DNA from 3 places in the Klebsiella sp. R445 genome. Region 1 is predicted to be linked to each of the others. Evidence: predicted binding sites of a transcription regulator. Region 1 holds the regulator's gene; each other region holds the start of a gene.
What was found. The regulator Fur, encoded in region 1, represses iron uptake genes when iron is present. The targets are predictions, from matches to a motif close to ATAATAATGAGAACNACTATCAA.
Positions count from the first base shown of each region.

Region 2: bfd (bacterioferritin-associated ferredoxin) is a predicted target of Fur. The motif match lies at 2,047-2,069, and genes of this name have one in related genera.
Region 3: fhuE (porin family protein) is a predicted target of Fur. The motif match lies at 3,461-3,483, and genes of this name have one in related genera.

Region 1 is NZ_CP180446.1:1,650,925-1,656,291, forward strand. Features, by position in the region: gene pgm (phosphoglucomutase (alpha-D-glucose-1,6-bisphosphate-dependent)) at 1-298, opposite strand, end outside; gene seqA (replication initiation negative regulator SeqA) at 331-879, opposite strand; gene ybfF (esterase) at 1,063-1,836, shown strand; gene ybfE (LexA regulated protein) at 1,970-2,263, shown strand; gene fldA (flavodoxin) at 2,413-2,943, shown strand; gene fur (ferric iron uptake transcriptional regulator) at 3,236-3,688, shown strand; gene ACMYSN_RS07715 (ChiQ/YbfN family lipoprotein) at 3,762-4,094, opposite strand; gene chiP (chitoporin ChiP) at 4,142-5,367, opposite strand, start outside.
Region 2 is NZ_CP180446.1:3,643,984-3,649,350, forward strand. Features, by position in the region: gene fusA (elongation factor G) at 1-669, shown strand, start outside; gene tuf (elongation factor Tu) at 740-1,924, shown strand; gene bfd (bacterioferritin-associated ferredoxin) at 2,105-2,299, shown strand; gene bfr (bacterioferritin) at 2,373-2,849, shown strand; gene ACMYSN_RS16985 (prepilin peptidase) at 2,857-3,300, opposite strand; gene rpsJ (30S ribosomal protein S10) at 3,681-3,992, shown strand; gene rplC (50S ribosomal protein L3) at 4,025-4,654, shown strand; gene rplD (50S ribosomal protein L4) at 4,665-5,270, shown strand; gene rplW (50S ribosomal protein L23) at 5,267-5,367, shown strand, end outside.
Region 3 is NZ_CP180446.1:1,095,391-1,100,757, forward strand. Features, by position in the region: gene nagZ (beta-hexosaminidase) at 1-996, opposite strand, end outside; gene thiK (thiamine kinase) at 1,028-1,846, opposite strand; gene lpoB (penicillin-binding protein activator LpoB) at 1,827-2,462, opposite strand; gene ACMYSN_RS05185 (YcfL family protein) at 2,484-2,858, opposite strand; gene hinT (purine nucleoside phosphoramidase) at 2,862-3,218, opposite strand; gene fhuE (porin family protein) at 3,577-5,367, shown strand, end outside.

The sequences.
Region 1 (5,367 bases):
CCAGTACGGAAATGAAAGCAGGCTCAGAGAGCGCGTGGGTGTCTTTACCAACGTAGCATGGACCGGTGATACCGTTCTTCGCGCGATCTTCAGCAATCGCCTGAGCGATCGCCAGAATGTGCTGCTCATTGAAGTTATGGCGAGCCGCACTGCCGCGATGGCCTGAGGTCCCGAACTTCACGGCATGCTCCGCATTGCCCACTTCCGGCTTCAGTACATAGTACTGCGCGGTCAACTGAGCGACGTTAATCAAATCACTCTGTTGTGCAGGTTGCCCCGCACGCTTATCGATTGCCATTGCCTGATCCTTCTGATGCAAGGTGAATAAAACTAGATCGTGCCGCAGACTTTCTCAATTAATTCCGCAGGGAACTGCATCGACTGCATGATGTGTTCAATCATGCTGCACTTGCGGCCGGTATTGGTATTGGTGATGACCCACCACGGCGTACCCGGAACCTGTTTCGGCTTGGTCTGGTTGCCGCTTTTCAGCAGGATCCGCGAATCTTCTGCAAAGTAGACGCGGGTACGTCCGTGCAGAGACTCGGTCGCCTCGGAAAACGCTTTATTGTCCAGAGAATAGAGCGTCGTCAGGATCAACATAAAACGGTTAACCGCACGTTTTTGTTCGGCGTACTCATCTGATAACAGCAGTTCGCGCATGGCACGGACTTTATCTTTCGCCGGGTTCGCGGGTTTAACCTCAACGACAGGAGTCGCTGACGGTGCCGGAGCCGCTTTCGCGATCGGTGCGGTAGTCTGGGAAGCGGCGGAAAATTTCAGCATGCGCCGTAAAATGTCGGATGCACTCTCACCAATATGCTGGGTGTGGCTGGCAATATAGCGATAGAGATCATCATCAACTTCAATTGTTTTCATCTTAATCCAGTGCGATATCTTATTCTGAATACAAGTTGTCAGGATTATAAGGACAAATCCTGACCGCGAATAGCGTCAAACCAGGATGGCGGTAAAACTCAGATAGCTCTGGGTCTTGCAGCCGGATGGCAGAATGTCCAACATAATACCCTAACCCGACGAAGCGAAAAAAAGAACTTTGCCATGAAATTAAATAGCCGCGCGCAATCTGCACAAAATCCGCACAATAATTCTCCTGTCATCCTCGTCCACGGCCTGTTCGGCAGTCTCGACAACCTCGGGATCCTCGCTCGCGATCTGGTCAGCGACCACGATGTTGTGCAGGTTGATATGCGAAATCATGGGCTCTCCCCTCGTTCACCAGAGATGAGCTATGCGGCGATGGCGCAGGATCTGATCGATACGCTGGACGATCGACAGATTGAGAAAGCCACGTTTATCGGTCATTCGATGGGCGGTAAAGCGGTGATGGCGCTCAGCGCCGTGGCCGCCGATCGCATTGATGGCCTGGTCGCTATCGATATTGCCCCTGTGGATTATCACGTGCGTCGCCACGACGAAATTTTTGCCGCTATTAACGCCGTCACCGAAGCCGCCGCGACCTCTCGCCAGCAGGCAGCCGCCGTGATGCGCGAACATCTGCAGGAAGAAGGGGTGATTCAGTTCCTGCTGAAATCCTTCGTCGATGGCCAGTGGCGCTTTAATGTGCCGGTGCTATGGGACCAGTACCCGCATATTGTGGGCTGGGAACCTATTCCGGCGTGGCCGCATCCGGCGCTGTTTATCCCTGGCGGGAATTCACCTTACGTCACCGATGCCTATCGTAACACCCTGCTCGCCCAGTTCCCGCAGGCGCGGGCGCATGTGATTGCCGGGGCCGGCCACTGGGTCCATGCCGAGAAACCGGAGGCCGTTTTGCGCGCAATTCGCCGCTATCTGAGCACACGACAGGCCTAACTGGCTAAAAACTGCCCGACCGCGCAGCAGAATGCCCGCGGTCGTTGGCGCAGCGGTTCGCCTGATGTATTATGGCGCGCTATCTGTGTCGGCTATAGCCCGACAACCTGTTTCCCCGAAGTCACTCAGAATCATGGCAAAAGAACAAACGGACCGTACGACATTAGATTTGTTCGCAACCGAGCGGCGCCCGGGAAGACCAAAGACCAATCCGCTTGCGCGCGATGAACAACTGCGCATCAACAAACGTAATCAGCTCAAACGCGATAAAGTTCGCGGGCTGAAGCGTGTTGAGCTAAAACTCAACGCGGAGGCAGTAGACGCACTCAATGAGCTGGCGGAAGCACGCAATATGAACCGCAGCGATTTGATCGAAGAGATACTCATGACTCAGTTGGCTGCCCTGCATCGCCAGGATAAAGCCTGAAAATCCTCAAAAAAACGCTTTCATGTAGCAGAGTGTGCAGTCGGGCGTGATTGCTGTTTCCGCGCCCGCGCCTGTTCTGCTATGATTGCCGTTATCTGCGGGCATTACGCCACTACCACATTATTAAGTTTCAAGAGGTTATTTTACTCATGGCAATCATCGGCATCTTTTTTGGCAGCGACACGGGCAACACCGAGAATATTGCAAAAATGATTCAGAAGCAGCTTGGTAAAGATGTTGCTGATGTTCACGACATTGCCAAGAGCAGCAAAGAAGATCTGGAAGCCTACGACATTCTGCTGCTCGGCATTCCTACCTGGTACTACGGTGAAGCGCAGTGCGACTGGGACGATTTCTTCCCGACGCTGGAAGAGGTCGACTTCAACGGTAAACTGGCTGCACTGTTTGGCTGCGGCGACCAGGAAGACTATGCAGAATATTTCTGTGATGCATTAGGCACCATTCGCGACATTATCGAGCCGCGCGGCGCCACTATCGTGGGTCACTGGCCGACGGCGGGCTACCATTTTGAAGCCTCTAAAGGCCTGGCGGATGACGACCACTTCGTCGGTCTGGCTATCGATGAAGATCGCCAGCCTGAATTGACCAACGAACGTGTCTCTCAGTGGGTGAAGCAGATTTCTGAAGAGCTGCACCTCGAAGAAATCAAAAACGCATAATGATAAAACGGCGTTACCTTATGGTTTCGCCGCTTTGATAGGTAAAAGCAATAAAACTAATAGCTACAAGTTTTTAACTTTTAACCACATATCTGTACAATGTCCTCTGATTCGATGAGGTCAGGTGACGCAGTTTGTAACTGGCACCTCGTTTTTAACAGCATACAAGGCACGATGCTTGCGGTTTTCATTTCAACATGGCAGTTCTATAATGAGACGCATTACATCGGGTGATTCTCTGTATTACTTCCGCTGATGGAAGTAGATCGATTAGCAACAGGACAGATTCCGCATGACTGACAACAATACCGCATTAAAGAAGGCTGGCCTGAAAGTCACACTTCCACGATTAAAAATCCTGGAAGTTTTACAGGAACCGGATAACCATCACGTCAGTGCGGAAGATTTATACAAACGCCTGATCGACATGGGTGAAGAAATTGGTCTGGCTACCGTATACCGCGTACTGAACCAGTTTGATGATGCTGGCATTGTTACCCGCCATAATTTCGAAGGCGGTAAATCTGTTTTCGAACTGACGCAGCAGCATCATCACGATCACCTTATTTGCCTCGATTGTGGCAAAGTGATCGAGTTCAGTGATGACTCTATTGAAGCGCGCCAGCGTGAAATCGCTACCCGTCACGGCATTCGTCTGACCAACCACAGCCTGTACCTGTACGGCCACTGTGCAGAAGGCGACTGCCGCGAAGATGAGCATGCACACGACGCGGTGGAAAAATAAGTTTCCCGCCGCGCAAACAGCAAAAAGCCAACCTGACGGTTGGCTTTTTTTATGCGCTGATGGCAGAAGGCTATCAGGGCTTGGTATTGTTGCTGCGGATCTCTTTCCAGATCTGGTCGCAACGCGCTTTCACGGCCTGATCGTTGCCGGTGCGGGTCGCCAGAATACACTGCTGGTAATCGAGGACACGCACGCTTTCCTGATTTGCGAACTGCTGATGCTGCTTATCTTCTTTCAGCACATCCAGCACGCTCTGGCAGGCCTGGACCTTGTCCGGGTTGCCTTCCGCGGTATTAATGCAGGCGCTGTAGGCATCTTTCAGTTTTGCATCTTCTTTCGGCGCGGGAGACTGCGTACAGGCTACCAACCCTGATGCCATTATCGCGATGAGCAACAGTTTTTTCATCATTAACCTCTCAGAGTTGCGGCAGGTTCAGGCCTGCCGCGACGGCATCAGAAAATAGTGAACGGGGCAATAACCATGAATTTCACGTCACGCTCATCCTGGAAGATGTTGCCATAACCACCGCTCCAGCTCGGGATATCGGAGTGGTTGTCGTATTGCGTGAAGTGCAGTTTGAACAACGTGCCTTTGGCGCGCCCGTCCTGGACGGTGTACATGGCATCCAGGCTGTAGGCCGACTCTTTCAGACGAGTATCCGCGTTGTAGTAAGCGTCCGGCGTAGACATTCTTCCCGGCTTAGCATCCCAGGCGTAAACGTATGATGCACCAAACGCCCAGCCCGGCATGTTCCAGTTTTTCATGTCATACATCGCGCCGAAGAACACCGCTTTTTCGCCGTTGGCGTTGAAGTCAGAGCGGTTATCCCACCACACATCAAGACGACCGTTGGACGACGCATAGGTCGGGGTCATACGCTGCAGGAAGTAACCCTGCTGGCCATCGGCTTTCACCCAGGTCCCTTCCAGACGCAGGTCGAGCACATCAGCGACCTTGTAACCGAAGGTCAATGCCTGCAGCCAGGCGGTACCGTCGTAAATATCGTTGCTGCCGCCGTTGCTGACTTTGTCACGCGTACCGTAGAACTGGTAGCTGGTGTTTAACGGCGTACCGGCAATATCAAATTTGTAGCTGGCTTTGGCAAAATACTGGTCGATATAACCTTCAGCCTGACCAAACGCCGCTTCCAGCACGAGGTCATTTTTAAAATCGTATTTGGCGCCCAGCGAGTGCAGATAATCGACTTTGGTTTTCTTGTCGTTCTGATAGAACTCATCCATTTCGATGTGCCATGGCGCTTTGTATTCGTTCGTCCACATGTAGGAGAAACTCAGCGCACCGGCGTCGCCGTAATCAAAATTGGCCCCGGCTTCAGCCCCCTGGTAAGTACCCGGCATAAAGCTCCAGTGCGGAGCCAGCAGCGTTTGCCCGGTTGGCTGGATATAACCGGCACGCGCCCATACCGGGCCATATTTAAATTTCGCCGCAGCCTTATACAGGCTGATCCCGCTCTTATCGCCAGAGTAATCTTCGTCATACGCTTTATTTCGTGAAGAGAAGGCAATTTCGTTCGGGTGTCCGCTCTCGCTGCTTTCCGCCATTTCGATGGCGGTAAAGGCCGCCACGTCAAGACCGAACATATCGGCAGCATAACCGGACTGGAAGTCGAGGTTGGCGTTCCAGGTGGAGTGAGAAAGGTTGGTTTTGTACTGATCGC
Region 2 (5,367 bases), 2.0 Mb from region 1:
GTCGGTAAACCTCAGGTTGCTTACCGCGAAGCGATTCGCTCTAAAGTTACCGATATCGAAGGTAAACACGCCAAACAGTCTGGTGGTCGCGGTCAGTATGGTCACGTTGTGATCGACATGTACCCACTGGAGCCGGGCTCAAATCCGAAAGGATACGAGTTCGTCAACGACATCAAAGGTGGTGTAATTCCTGGCGAATACATCCCGGCCGTTGATAAAGGCATCCAGGAACAGCTGAAAGCTGGTCCGCTGGCGGGTTACCCGGTAGTTGATCTCGGTGTGCGTCTGCACTTCGGTTCTTACCATGACGTTGACTCCTCTGAGCTGGCGTTTAAACTGGCCGCTTCTATTGCCTTTAAAGATGGCTTTAAGAAAGCGAAACCAGTTCTGCTTGAGCCGATCATGAAGGTTGAAGTAGAGACTCCGGAAGAGAACACTGGTGACGTCATCGGTGACCTTAGCCGTCGTCGTGGTATGCTGCGTGGTCAAGAATCCAACGTTACTGGCGTTGTGATTCACGCTGAAGTTCCGCTGTCTGAAATGTTCGGATATGCAACTCAGCTGCGTTCTCTGACCAAAGGTCGTGCTTCTTACTCCATGGAGTTCCTGAAGTATGATGACGCGCCGAACAACGTTGCTCAGGCCGTAATTGAAGCCCGTGGTAAATAAGCCGTAGGGTTAAAACCAAAATCCCGTGTTCTCTCCTGATGGGGAGAGCACTATAGTAAGGAATATAGCCGTGTCTAAAGAAAAATTTGAACGTACAAAACCGCACGTCAACGTCGGTACTATCGGCCACGTTGACCATGGTAAAACTACTCTGACCGCTGCAATCACTACCGTTCTGGCTAAAACCTACGGTGGTTCTGCTCGTGCATTCGACCAGATCGATAACGCACCAGAAGAAAAAGCTCGTGGTATCACCATCAACACTTCCCACGTTGAATATGACACCCCGACTCGCCACTACGCACACGTAGACTGCCCGGGCCACGCCGACTATGTTAAAAACATGATCACCGGTGCTGCTCAGATGGATGGCGCGATCCTGGTTGTTGCTGCGACTGACGGCCCGATGCCGCAGACTCGTGAGCACATCCTGCTGGGTCGTCAGGTAGGCGTTCCTTACATCATCGTGTTCCTGAACAAATGCGACATGGTTGATGACGAAGAGCTGCTGGAACTGGTTGAGATGGAAGTGCGTGAGCTGCTGTCTCAGTACGACTTCCCGGGCGACGACACTCCGATCATCCGTGGTTCTGCTCTGAAAGCGCTGGAAGGTGAAGCAGAGTGGGAAGCTAAGATCGTTGAGCTGGCTGGCTACCTGGATTCTTACATCCCGGAACCAGAGCGTGCGATTGACAAGCCGTTCCTGCTGCCGATCGAAGACGTATTCTCCATCTCCGGCCGTGGTACTGTTGTTACCGGTCGTGTAGAGCGCGGTATCGTTAAAGTTGGCGAAGAAGTTGAAATCGTTGGTATCAAAGAGACTGCTAAGTCTACCTGTACTGGCGTTGAAATGTTCCGCAAACTGCTGGACGAAGGCCGTGCTGGTGAGAACGTTGGTGTTCTGCTGCGTGGTATCAAACGTGAAGAAATCGAACGTGGTCAGGTACTGGCTAAGCCGGGTTCCATCAAGCCGCACACCAAATTCGAATCTGAAGTGTACATCCTGTCCAAAGATGAAGGCGGCCGTCATACTCCGTTCTTCAAAGGCTACCGTCCGCAGTTCTACTTCCGTACAACTGACGTGACTGGTACCATCGAACTGCCGGAAGGCGTAGAGATGGTAATGCCGGGCGACAACATCAAAATGGTTGTTACCCTGATTCACCCGATCGCGATGGACGATGGTCTGCGTTTCGCAATCCGTGAAGGCGGCCGTACTGTTGGTGCGGGCGTTGTAGCTAAAGTTCTGGGCTAATTTATTAGTTCTGAATTAAAAAGGGCGCTTAGGCGCCCTTTTTGCTGCCTGCCATTTACGACGACAGCAATGTTGTCGCTTGATTAAAACGTGCTTCACTGCCGGTATTTAACCAATAGTCTATTGTAATTATAACTATTCTCATTTACACTTTTGATCATAAATTGAACGGGAGTCGGTATGTACGTTTGTTTGTGTAATGGTGTAAACGATAAAAAAATTCGTCAGGCCGTACGTCAATTTCATCCTCAATCTTTTCAGCAACTGCGCAAATTCATTCCTGTGGGAAATCAATGCGGTAAGTGTGTCCGTGCCGCCCGCGAGATTATGGAAGATGAATTAACCCGCATGCCTGAGTTCCAGGAGATCGCTTAAGCGCTCCGGGTTTTCTTTGACATCTATATAGCCCGAACTACGCTTCAATAAGTGGAAGCGGAGGGACTATATAATGAAAGGTGATGTCAAAATCATAAGTTATCTCAATAAATTATTGGGAAATGAGCTTGTCGCAATAAATCAGTACTTTCTTCATGCCAGGATGTTCAAAAACTGGGGCCTGATGCGCCTCAATGATGTTGAATATCATGAGTCCATAGATGAAATGAAACACGCCGATAAATACATCGAGCGAATTTTGTTTCTTGAAGGCATTCCCAATCTGCAGGATCTCGGAAGGCTGGGCATCGGTGAAGATGTCGAGGAGATGTTGCAATCTGATTTAAGACTGGAACTGGAAGGCGCAAAAGATCTGCGTGAAGCGATCGCTTATGCCGATAGCGTTCACGACTATGTCACTCGCGACATGCTGATCGAAATTCTTACTGATGAGGAAGGCCATATCGACTGGCTGGAAACAGAGTTGGATCTGATCGGCAAAATCGGCCTGCAAAATTATCTTCAGTCACAGATCAAAGTAGCTGACTAACTCGCGTTTACCATCCACACCAAAAACCCGCTGCAGCCAAAAAAGGGCCAAACGGCAGCGGGTTGTTTAATGACCCCATCGTTTTACCCGACAGCATCAAAATCAGCCATCCGCCACAGGCCAGAAGTGAGGCCATAAAGATTAACTGTGGTAATAGTTGCCAGCCATGCCATGCGCCGAGCGCGGCCAGAAATTTCACATCCCCATAGCCTAATCCTTCATAGCCGCGAATCCCGCGGTAAAACCAGTAGATCAACGCGAAGGCGAGATAACCGGCGATGGCACCTGCAACGGCATGTTCCAGTTTCAGTGGGGCATAACAAAGATAATAGAGAAGACCACTCCAGAGCAGGGGACAGGTCAGGCGGTCAGGAAGTAACCCGTCCCGTAGATCGTACCAGCACAGGGCGAGCGTAAAACTGCTATAGACAAGTAAGAAGGGGAGTGTCATCGATTCATTGCCATGGCTGCGGAGTGTATACGCAGAGTCTGGAAGAAAGGGGGCCCCGTGGCAAAAGGCAGAGCTGACAAGCGCGAGCGGCTTTCCGAGGTTTTGACCCTATTTCATAGTGTTTCAGTGCCTGGCCAGGCTGGCACGTAAAAATGATTGCTGATTTTGTATGCAGCACTTGCGTAAGGCCGGAATTTGCGTATAATGCGCGGGCCTGTCAAAATTGGCAGGCTGGTTCGATATGAACCCTGATAGAGCAGTTAGCTATCAAACAATGTTCCCAATCGGGGAACTATGTAAGAACGGTTACACTCTCCCATCAATCGTAATGGGTATGAGGAGTAATCATTTCGTCTATAAATAATTGGAGCTCTGGTCTCATGCAGAACCAAAGAATCCGTATCCGTCTTAAAGCGTTTGATCATCGTCTGATCGATCAATCAACCGCGGAAATCGTCGAGACTGCCAAGCGCACTGGTGCGCAGGTTCGTGGTCCGATCCCGCTGCCGACCCGCAAAGAGCGCTTTACCGTTCTGATCTCTCCGCACGTCAACAAAGATGCGCGTGATCAGTACGAAATTCGCACTCACAAGCGTCTGGTTGACATCGTTGAGCCAACTGAGAAAACCGTTGATGCTCTGATGCGTCTGGATCTGGCTGCCGGTGTAGACGTGCAGATCAGCCTGGGTTAATCAGGTCATCGAGCGATTGAGAGGTTGAAACAATGATTGGTTTAGTCGGTAAAAAAGTGGGCATGACCCGCATCTTCACTGAAGATGGCGTATCTATCCCAGTAACCGTAATCGAAGTTGAAGCAAACCGTGTTGCACAGGTCAAAGACCTGGCTAACGATGGTTACCGCGCAATTCAGGTTACCACCGGTGCTAAAAAAGCTAACCGTGTAACCAAGCCGGAAGCTGGTCACTTCGCTAAAGCTGGCGTAGAAGCTGGCCGTGGTCTGTGGGAATTCCGTCTTGCTGACGGCGAAGAATTCACCGTAGGTCAGAGCATTAGCGTAGAACTGTTTGCTGACGTTAAAAAAGTTGACGTAACCGGTACCTCTAAAGGTAAAGGTTTCGCCGGTACCGTTAAGCGCTGGAACTTCCGTACCCAGGACGCTACTCACGGTAACTCCTTGTCTCACCGCGTTCCGGGTTCTATCGGTCAGAACCAGACTCCGGGCAAAGTGTTCAAAGGCAAGAAAATGGCAGGTCAGCTGGGCAACGAACGTGTCACTGTTCAGAGCCTGGACGTAGTACGTGTTGACGCTGAGCGCAACCTGCTGCTGGTTAAAGGTGCTGTCCCGGGTGCAACCGGTAGCGACCTGATCGTTAAACCAGCTGTGAAGGCGTGAGGAGATAGCAATGGAATTAGTATTGAAAGACGCGCAGAGCGCGCTGACTGTTTCCGAAACTACCTTCGGTCGTGATTTCAACGAAGCGCTGGTACACCAGGTTGTTGTTGCTTATGCAGCTGGTGCTCGTCAGGGTACTCGTGCTCAGAAGACTCGTGCTGAAGTAACTGGTTCAGGCAAAAAGCCGTGGCGCCAGAAAGGTACCGGCCGTGCGCGTTCAGGTTCTATCAAGAGCCCGATCTGGCGTTCCGGTGGCGTAACCTTCGCTGCTCGCCCGCAGGACCACAGTCAAAAAGTTAACAAAAAGATGTACCGCGGCGCGCTGAAAAGCATTCTGTCCGAACTGGTACGTCAGGATCGTCTGATCGTTGTCGAGAAGTTCTCTGTTGAAGCGCCTAAAACTAAGCTGCTGGCACAGAAACTGAAAGACATGGCTCTGGAAGATGTGCTGATCATCACCGGTGAGCTGGACGAGAACCTGTTCCTTGCTGCGCGCAACCTGCACAAGGTTGACGTACGCGATGCAACTGGTATCGACCCGGTTAGCCTGATCGCCTTCGACAAAGTCGTAATGACTGCTGATGCTGTTAAGCAAGTTGAGGAGATGCTGGCATGATTCGTGAAGAACGTCTGCTGAAGGTGCTGCGTGCACCGCACGTTTCTGAAAAAGCGTCTGCTGCGATGGAAAAAACAAACACCATCGTTCTCAAAGT
Region 3 (5,367 bases), 560 kb from region 1:
CTCTTGCCAACGCGCGTGGAGCTGTTCCAGCTGCGCATTAACCGTCTTCCAACGGGCAGAATCCCTTAACTCCTGACGGGTAAATGAACCTTTATGATACAATTCCGTAACACGCTCTGCTTTGATCGGCGACAGGTTATCCAGCACGCTGACCGCACCCTTACGATTATTGCAGACCAGGATCATATCGCAACCGGCATCCAGAGAAGCCTGCCCGCGTTCAGCATAGCTGCCCATGATCGCCGCCCCTTCCATCGACAGGTCGTCGGAGAAAATCACCCCGTCAAAACCCAGCTCGCCGCGCAGCACCGTCTTCAGCCAGTGTGCCGATCCGCTGGCCGGGCGAGGGTCGACGTCGCTGTAGATAACGTGTGCCGGCATAATGGCATCGAGGCGGTGTTCCTCCACCAGGGTACGAAATACCGCCATATCTTTAGCTCGGATCTCAGCTTCAGCGCGCGGGTCACGCGGCGTCTCTTTATGGGAATCGGCGGTCACCGCGCCGTGTCCCGGGAAGTGTTTGCCGGTGGTTTTCATGCCCGCGTCGTGCATCCCGTCAATAAAGTGACGGGCAATGGCCAACGCTTTCTGCGGATCTTCATGATAGGACCGCTCACCAATGGCGGCGCTGATATGCCCGACGTCCAGCACCGGCGCAAAGCTGATATCAATGTCCATAGCAATCATTTCGCTGGCCATTAACCAACCGGCCTCGGCCGCCAGGGCGCCACCTGCTTCCATCCCCAGCAGTGCGGCAAAAGATTGCGCGGCAGGCAGACGGGTAAAGCCTTCACGAAAGCGCTGAACGCGGCCCCCTTCCTGATCGACCGCTACCACCAGATGGTTGCGTGAAGCCTCGCGGATCTGGCGCACCAGTTCCCGCAGCTGCGCCGGATCGTGGTAGTTGCGGGTGAATAAAATCAAGCCGCCTACCAGAGGATGCGCCAGAATCTCGCGCTCTTCTGCATCCAGTTCAAACCCTTCGACATCCAACATTACCGGACCCACACTGACCTCTCTTATCCGTTTATTCTTTGTCTAACTGACACCATGTTTCATCTGCCAGCGTGATAAATTGCCGGTCGCCGGTCTGCTGCCAACGACGCTCATACCAGCCCGCCATCAATAAGATGACCCACGGGCGCCAACGTTGAACCTGTCGCCACAGCTGACGCTCATCAATATGCGCCAGCCGGACATAATTGCTCACCAGTTGGCGATGTACCTCAGGGGCGATCCATACCGCCGCCAGCTCCAGCGCGATATCGCCATCGCCTGCATATTCCCAGTCGATCAGCCGCAAGGTCGTTCCGGCGTGGACGATATTGCCGGCGTGTACGTCCATATGTAACGGCGCCAGACGCAGAGGACGAGGCTCACCGCGCCGCAGCAAACGCCGGTACCAGCGCAGCCATAATGGCGTCCGCCGCGCGCTATCGCTCTGCTGCCAGTAGCGCGTAAGCAGTGGCGCCAGCGCAATGCGCCAGCCCAGACGCGGCTGCTGGTGCAGATGATACAGTAATCCTGCCAGCTGCGGACTGCCCGGCAGCGCGCTTTTTATCTCGCCCGTGCAATAATCCACCACCATCCAGTTCGGTGAATAAAAACGCGGCGCGGGGACGATGGTCTCCGGCAGGCGAGACAGCGTGCGGTACTGACGAAGGAAGTCACTGGCGGGGGCTTCGGGGTCATGCGGCTGGCGAAGCACCAGCCGTTTAACGCCATCGCTGATAATACAGCTGCCGCCGCTCAGGCCTTGCTGGCCCGGGTCGGCGACAGGTGAATAGCGGGGAAAATAGCGCGACAGTACCTCGTCGCGCGTTAGTTTACTGTTGCTGAACTGCACCTTTACCTGACCAAATAATCTCGCCAGTTTGCACCAGCATCAGCTGCATTTTCAGCTCCGGCGAATTGACGTTGCCGGTGGCGTTAGAATACAGCACGTACTGCGCGCCGACGGTGCGGGCAATGCCCATCGCTTTACTGCGGCTGCCAAGGCTATCCTGCGGCGACAGACCAAGCTGCTGCTTTGCCACGTTCAACTGCTGCGCGGAGACCAGGGTAAATTTGCCATTGCCGCTCAGGGCATTGCGCAGTGCGCTGGTGGCGTCGGCGGCGTTGAGGGAACCGTTGGTGCGGTTATTCACGCTGTCGACCAGCAGAATGCTCCCGGCATTGACGCCACCGGCCTGCAACATTTGCCCCGCCAGCGGTTGAACCGCGGCATTCCAGTCGTAATGACGCACCCGCGGTGCCGGCTGTGCCGGTTGCTGCTCGTGTTCAATCGGCCCCGGCTGTTCAGGAATAGTCGGCACGGACGGTACCGTCGGAACAGTCGGCTGAGGCTGAGCGGGTTGCTCAGGCTTCGGCTGCGCCTCCTCGACGGGTGCGGGCTCTTGACGTTGCCCTACGCACCCAGCAAGGAATATCGCCAGTGCTGTGATTAACGCATAGCGACACATTTTAATCATTACAATTACCCCTTACAGATAAAGATAAAGGCGGGCTTTGTGCGCCCCCAGAAGATTTGCGCTGCCGTATAAGGTGACGGAAGAGCGTGCTGGCACCGTAATGCTGCGAGCCGGCTCCAGCGGATGCATTTCCAGCCCTCGTGCGTCATACCAGAAGAAGCGGTAATGCACGACGATCGGCTCCGACCGTTCATTAAACAGCCGGGATGTGGCGGTGGCCTGAATCTCTGACGCGGTGACCGACGGTGGATCGGCGCTGATGCCCGCCGCCAGCACGTTGGATTCCATCACCAGCGTCTGCTGTTCACCTACCGGGATTTCCGCATGTGAACCGCACCCGGCCAGGAGTACCGCCGCCAGAAGTGTGCCGAAATGAGCTGCGCGCATCGATTAACCTTTGTGTGCCAGCATCGGGCCCAGTGGGCGACCGCCCAGCAGGTGCATGTGGATATGGTAAACTTCCTGACCGCCGTGGCGGTTGCAGTTGACGATCAGGCGATAACCGTCGTCGGCCAGACCTTCGTCACGCGCAATTTTCGCGGCAACGGTCATCATGCGGCCCAGCGCCAGTTCATGTTCAGTGGTCACATCGTTGACGGTCGGAATCAGGATATTGGGGATGATCAGAATGTGGGTTGGCGCCTGAGGGGAAATATCGCGAAATGCGGTCACCAGTTCGTCCTGATAAACCATATCCGACGGGATCTCCCGGCGAATGATTTTGCTAAAAATCGTTTCTTCTGCCATGACTGATTCCTTATAAATTTTTATACCGTGCTCTGGCCTGCCTCTGCAGATAAACGCGGATGCACAGGATTCGCCTAAGAGTATGAGCGAGTTACTCCCTCTCTTTCAACCTGATTGCGCTTTTTCTTATGCCACAACGCCGCTGGCTGCTGGCGGATTAAGCATATCGCGGGTGATGACCTTTCAGCTGACGTGCTGATGCGCGTTGTTGAGAACTTTTCTTACGCTTGTTTACACATTAAATACTAATGCGTATATTTCTCATTTGTATTCATTAAGAATGCAGTGCGCTTTAACACAACGATGACCGTGGCCGCAGAGCCCCGGCGCATAACAATAACCATTCTATTAAGGGTTCATGATGTCTCCCACTATCCATTCCGGGGAATGGCGCCTCGCGCCTTCCCTGCTGGCTGTCGGCATTGCGCTGGCGCTGCATCCCTCCCTCAGTTCCGCCGCCGACAACACTGAAGATACTATTATTGTAGAAGGCACAGCGGACACCGGCGTTGAGGCGCAGCAGCAGGATTACAGCGTCAAAACCACCACTACCGGCACCAAACTGCTGTTAGTGCCGCGGGATATCCCGCAATCCGTCAGCGTCATCAGCCAGCAACGCATGGAAGATCAAAACCTGCAGACCATCGGCCAGGTGCTGAGCAACACCACCGGGATCACGCAGCAGGTACAGGATAGCGACCGTACGGTCTTTTATTCCCGCGGTTTTTTCGTCAGTAACTACGCCTACGACGACCTCCCGACCTCCATCAGCGAAGTATGGAACTTTGGTGATACCACCACCGATACCGCGATTTATGACCGTATCGAAGTGGTGCGCGGTGCCACCGGCCTGATGAGCGGCTCCGGCAACCCATCGGCCTACGTCAATATGGTGCGTAAACACGCCGATAGCCGTGAGTTCAAAGGGAATGTCTCCGCCAGCTACGGCAGCTGGGACAAGCAGCGCTATGTGCTGGATCTGCAGGCGCCGCTGGTCGAATCAGGCAACGTGCGTGGACGCATGATTGCCGGCTACCAGGATAACGATTCCTGGGTCGACAACTATCACTACCGCAAGAAATTCCTCTACGGCGTGGTAGATGCCGACCTCACCGACAGCACCACCCTGTCGCTGGGCTATGAGTATCAGGAAAGCACCACCGAAGACCCAACCTGGGGCGGCCTGCCGACCTGGTACAGCGATGGCAGCAAAACCCATTACAACCGTAGCAATACCGTTGCGCCGAACTGGGCTTACTCCGATAAAGACAGCAAAAAGGTGTTCGCTAACTTCACCCAGCGCTTCGATAACGGCTGGGAAGCGCACATTAACGGTATGCACACCGATACTAACTTCGATACCAAAATGATGTACATGTACGGTTACCCGGATAAGGACACCGGAAATGGCATGGTGGGATACGGCGGCTGGAACCGCGGCGAACGTAAACAGGACGCGGTTGATGCCTTCCTGCGCGGGGGATTTGACCTGTTTGGCCGCCAGCACGAAATGATGATCGGCGGCAGCCTCAGCCGTCAGCGCAACCACTACGATAACTCGCTCCCGGATTCGCTGTACGGGATGGTCGATGTCGGCAGCTTCCGTAACTGGAACAGCAATATTGCCGACCCGCAGTGGACCGACTGGCAGCTGTACAGCAAGGACGACATTCGTCAGTCATCGGCCTATACCTCGGCCCGCTTCTCGCTGGCCGACCCGCTGCACCTTATCCTTGGCGCCCGCTATACCAGCTACAACATTCGTTATAACCCTGCTGGTTCGCCGCAGACGCGTCTCGAAAGCACCAAAGATGACGTGACCCCATATGCCGGCGTGGTGTATGACATCAACGACGCCTGGTCGGCCTATGCGAGCTACACTTCGATTTTCCAGCCGCAGGATAAGCGTGATGCCAACGGTCGTTATCTCGACCCGACAACCGGGAAAAGCTACGAAGCCGGCGTCAAAGCCGACTGGTTTAACACCCGCCTGACCACCTCGCTGGCTATCTTCCGCATCGAGCAGGATAACGTGGCCAACAATACCTATACCTACCTGCCGAGCGGCGAGTCTATCTATGAGTCTCTGGATGGCGTGGTCAGTAAAGGGGTGGAATTTGAGTTGAACGGCGCGCTGACCGATAACTGG